Regions from separate parts of the Marinactinospora endophytica genome, predicted to be linked through region 1. Evidence: riboswitches for the same ligand, from Rfam matches in the RefSeq annotation. Region 1 holds a riboswitch; the other holds the start of a gene.
What was found. Region 1 has a riboswitch for cobalamin ahead of ACYVHU_RS24705 (magnesium chelatase subunit D family protein). Riboswitches for the same ligand answer to the same signal wherever they lie in the genome.
Positions count from the first base shown of each region.

Region 2: another riboswitch for cobalamin. It lies ahead of ACYVHU_RS02270 (ABC transporter substrate-binding protein); the one in region 1 lies ahead of ACYVHU_RS24705 (magnesium chelatase subunit D family protein).

Region 1 is NZ_BAAGVM010000017.1:57,066-59,260, forward strand. Features, by position in the region: gene ACYVHU_RS24705 (magnesium chelatase subunit D family protein) at 1-1,317, opposite strand, end outside; cobalamin riboswitch at 1,430-1,558, opposite strand; gene ACYVHU_RS24710 (GNAT family N-acetyltransferase) at 1,639-2,195, opposite strand, start outside.
Region 2 is NZ_BAAGVM010000001.1:512,322-514,516, forward strand. Features, by position in the region: gene ACYVHU_RS02270 (ABC transporter substrate-binding protein) at 1-920, opposite strand, end outside; cobalamin riboswitch at 1,014-1,188, opposite strand; gene qcrB (cytochrome bc1 complex cytochrome b subunit) at 1,286-2,195, opposite strand, start outside.

The sequences.
Region 1 (2,195 bases):
CGTCTCGGCGCGGGAGCGGCGGCCGGGAGCGCCGCTTCCCAGCCCGGGAACGCTGAGCAACCGCGGCCGGTAGGTCTCGCCGGGATCGGCTGCGGTCTCGCCGGAGCCGCCGGGGCCGCCCTCCTGAGGGGTGTCCTCGGGGGTGGTCTGCGGCCGTTCGGGTCCGGAGGCCGCGGGCGGCGCGGCGTCGGGATCCCCTGGCCGCGGGGCGGGGCCGCCCCCGCCGCCCCCGCCGGGCCCGTCCGGCCCGTCCGGCCCCTCGGGGCCGTCCCCCGGGTCGGAGGGGTCGTCGGCCCCGGCCTGTTCGAGCGCCTCGTCCAGACGGTCCTCGTCGAGGCCGGGGGCGTCGAAGGGGTCGCGCCGACGCCGGTGCGGCAGCGCCAGGCGGGCGGCGTCGCGGACGTCGTCGGAGGTGACCTCCGGGTGGTCCCTCCAGGCGGCCAGCGCCATCGCCGCGCGCGCGGTGACCAGGTCGGCGCGCAACCCGTCCACGTCGAAGGCCGCGCACACGGCCGTGATCTGCCGCAGCGCCGCGTCGGTGAGGACGACCCGGGGCAGACGCCGCCGAGCGGCCCGGATGTGCGCGGCCAGACGCGCCTCCTCATCGGCGTAGGCGGCGGCGAACCCCGCCGGGTCGGCGTCGAAGGCGAGCCGGCGGCGCACCACCTCGGCGCGCTCGGCCGGCTCCCGGGTGGCGGCCACCTCGACGGTGAGTCCGAACCGGTCGAGGAGCTGTGGCCGCAGCTCACCCTCCTCGGGGTTCATGGTCCCCACCAGCAGGAACCGCGCGGCGTGGCGGACCGACACCCCCTCACGTTCGACGTGGGAGGTCCCCATCGCGGCCGCGTCGAGCAGGAGGTCGACGAGGTGGTCGTGGAGCAGGTTCACCTCGTCGACGTAGAGCACGCCACGGTGGGCGGCGGCGAGCAGGCCGGGCTCGAACGCGGTGACCCCCTCGGTGAGCGCGCGTTCGATGTCGAGGGAGCCGGCCAGCCGGTCCTCGCTGGCCCCGACGGGGAGCTCCACCAGGCGGGTCGGACGGGTCTGGGCCTGGTGGGCCGCGGCACCGGGGTGCGGCCCGTCAGGGCAGTCGGGGTCGGGGGCGGCGGGGTCGCAGGAGAAACGGCACCCCGCGACCACCTCGACATCGGGCAGCAGCGAGGCGAGCGCGCGTACCACCGTTGACTTGGCGGTGCCCTTCTCCCCGCGTACCAGCACACCGCCGACCGCTGGGGAGACCGCGTTGACGAGGAGCGCGAGCTTGAGGTCGGCCATGCCGACGATCGCGCTGAAGGGATAGCGAGCAGCAGTGCTCACACGGGTCCTTCCTTCCCGGGAGTCCACGCCCGGGGGTGCGCCGGGCGTGGACGGCGCGCGGACATCCCGCGCACACCCTCAACGCCCGTGAGGGGTGGGTCGTGGCGCCTGGCAGTGTCCTGGCTCCCAGATCCTCGCTCGCCCGCGCCTTCCCACCGGTGAGGTCCGGCAGTGGCGGAGTATGCGGGCCTGCTCCCTGGTCACAGTGGCGGGACCGCCCCGGATTCGCACCGGGTTCCTGCACGCCGATGGCTCACGGAGGAGCCACCGGCCGACGCCGCTCCCAGGATCGCACACGCCCTCACAGGCGTCCTCCGCGGATCAGTCGCCGCCGTCGAAGGCGTAGTAGCGCGTCACCGCGACCGGGCGAAACCCCATCCGGGCGTAGAGGTGCTTCGGCCGGTCGTCGTGGGCGGCGCGGATGAGGACCGGGCCGGCCCCCTGGGAGCGGGCGTCGGCGACCGCGTGGTGCAGCAGGCGGGTCGCCACTCCCCTGCCCCGGTGCTCCGGACGCACGAACAGGTCCTCGACCTTGGCCATCTCGCCCCGGCGCGGCCAGGAGGAGAAGAACCCGCACGGCCTGCCCTCTTCGACGGCCAGCCAGTAGCGCACCGCGGGCGTCTTGGCCCTGCGGGCGAGGACGGCCTGGGCGGTCTCCTCGGCCGGGCGCGGCGGGCGGCCCTCCCCTGCGTCCTCCTCTTCGTGGTCGAGCCGGAACAGTTCCGCCAGCCGTTCCCATCCCGCGTCGTCCTCCACGGGGAGGATGTCGACGCCCGCGCCCGCGGGTGTGGGTCCGACGAGCGGGCCGGTGACGACCAGCTCCAGCAGGGTCTCGACGAGTTCGCACCCCGCCAGCAGGAGCGCCGCCTCCGTCGCGG
Region 2 (2,195 bases), on a different contig from region 1:
ATGGCGGCACCGCTGACGAGGATGAATCGGTCGTTCTCGACGGCGTCCATGTGGCGGGTGACCGGAGTGGACTTCAGGAAGTCGATCTTGGCCGCACCGGACTCGGCCGTCTGGCTGTCCCGGGTCAGGTCGCCGAGCACGAGAACGTCGGGGTCGCGGTCGGCGATGGTCTCCCAGTTGACCTGGGGCCACTCGTCGTGGGTGTCGTCGAAGGCGTTCTCCGCGCCGACGGCTTCGGTGATGATGCCCGGCGCCCCACAGCATCCCGCCAGGTAGGGCGCCTCGGAGTTGGCGAACCAGAAGAGCACGGTGGTGCCGGAGGCGTCGACGTCACGGGTGGCGGCGTCCACACGGGAGGAGAGGTCGGCGACCAGCTCCTCGCCGCGCTCCTGGACTCCGAAGATCCTCGCGAGGTCGCGCACCTCACCGTAGACGTCCTGCATCGTCAACGGCTCCGCGCGGGAACCGTCGCCCCTGTCGAAGGAGGACTTGGCGCAGTCGGCCGGGGAGAGGTAGGTCGCCACCCCGAGCCGCTCGAAGTCGTCGCGGGTGGCGACGCCGCCTTCGCCCAGGGTCGAGACGAACGACGCGGAGACGAAGTCGGGCTCCGCGTCCAGGACCCGTTCGAACGAGGGGGCGTTGTCGGCCAGGCGGGGCACGCCCGCGTTGGCCTGCTCCAGCCCTTCGGCGACGGGATCGGTCCAGGTGGCGGTCCCCACCATCCGGTCGGCCAGGCCGAGGGAGAGCAGGATCTCGGTCGACCCCTGGTTGAGCGAGACCGCGCGCTGGGGCGGCTCGGCGACCACCACGTCACGGCCGCAGTTGTGGACCGTCACGGCGGACTCCGGGGCGGCGTGCGTGGTCGGGTCCGCGGAGTCGGCACCGCATCCGGTGGCGGCGCACAGGGCGAGGGAGAGCAGGACGGGGACGAGGGGACGATGGGGGGTCGGCACGGCCGTCCTTTTCGCGTGGGGCCCGGTCGCGGGGCCCGGCGGGCATCCTCCTCCGGTCGGCGGGAGACCAGAGTGCCAGCAGGTCTTCGGACTCGGGTTCGTCCGGCCGGAGCGCCTTCCCAGGATGGTCCCAGTGGCCCGTGCCCCGTCCGTCCCCCTCACCGCTGCGCGTCAGTTCCGGATTCGCACCGGATTCCCTGCCCCGTGCGGGGCGGCTGGCGGCTGCAAGGTATCACAGGCCCCGCGGGCGAAGAGCGGCCGGGAACGCCGAAGGGCCCGGCCTCCCCGTGGCGCGGGGGAGGCCGGGCCCTTCACAGGCCACCGAGACGGGCTCAGTGGGCCTTCACGGACTCCTCCTCGGACGCGGTGGCGCCGTGGTGGAGGTGGTGCCCACTGTGCGGACGGACGCCCTCGAAGGAGACGTTGTCCTTGGTGTACCAGTGGGCCAGACGCGCGCGAAGCCGTCCCTTGGCCCCCCGCCCGCTCGGCGGCTCCACCCCGTTCTCGTCGGTGGAGTCGATGTCGATGCGGGCCGGCGGCTTGCTCTGGAGGACGTGCACGGTGTCCGGGGAGGACTCCTTGTGCACCTCGATGAACTCACCGCTGGGGAGTTGCTGGATGGTGCCGCTCTCGTAGCCGTGCTCCAGGATCTCGCGGTCCCGGCGCTGCAGACCGAGGCAGATGCGCTTGGTCACGATGAACGCGATGATCGGGCCGAGGATGATCGCGATGCGGAAGAACCACGTCGTCGCGTACAGGCTGATGGAGAACGTCTCCGACAGGATGTCGTTGGAGCCGGCCAGCCAGATCAGACCGTAGGCGGTCACACCCGCCGCACCGATGCCGGTGCGGGTCGGGGCGTTGCGCGGACGGTCGGCCACGTTGTGGTGGCGCTTGTCCCCGGTGATCCAGGCCTCGATGAACGGCCACGCCGCCAGGCCGCCGAAGAGCAGGCCCATGCCGCCCAGGCCGGGCAGCAAGACGCCCATCGGCACCGCGTAACCCGCGATGGTGAAGTCGAACCAGTTCGGGAAGATGCGCAGCGCACCCTCCAGGAAGCCCATGTACCAGTCGGGCTGGAGGCCCGAGGTGATGGACGTCGGGGTGAACGGCCCGAACAGGTGGATCGGGTTGATCTGGACGAAGGCCGCCAGCCCGGCGATGACCGCGAAGGTGAAGAAGAAGAACCCACCGGCCTTGACGGCGAACGCCGGGTACATCGGCGTGCCGACGACCTTCTTC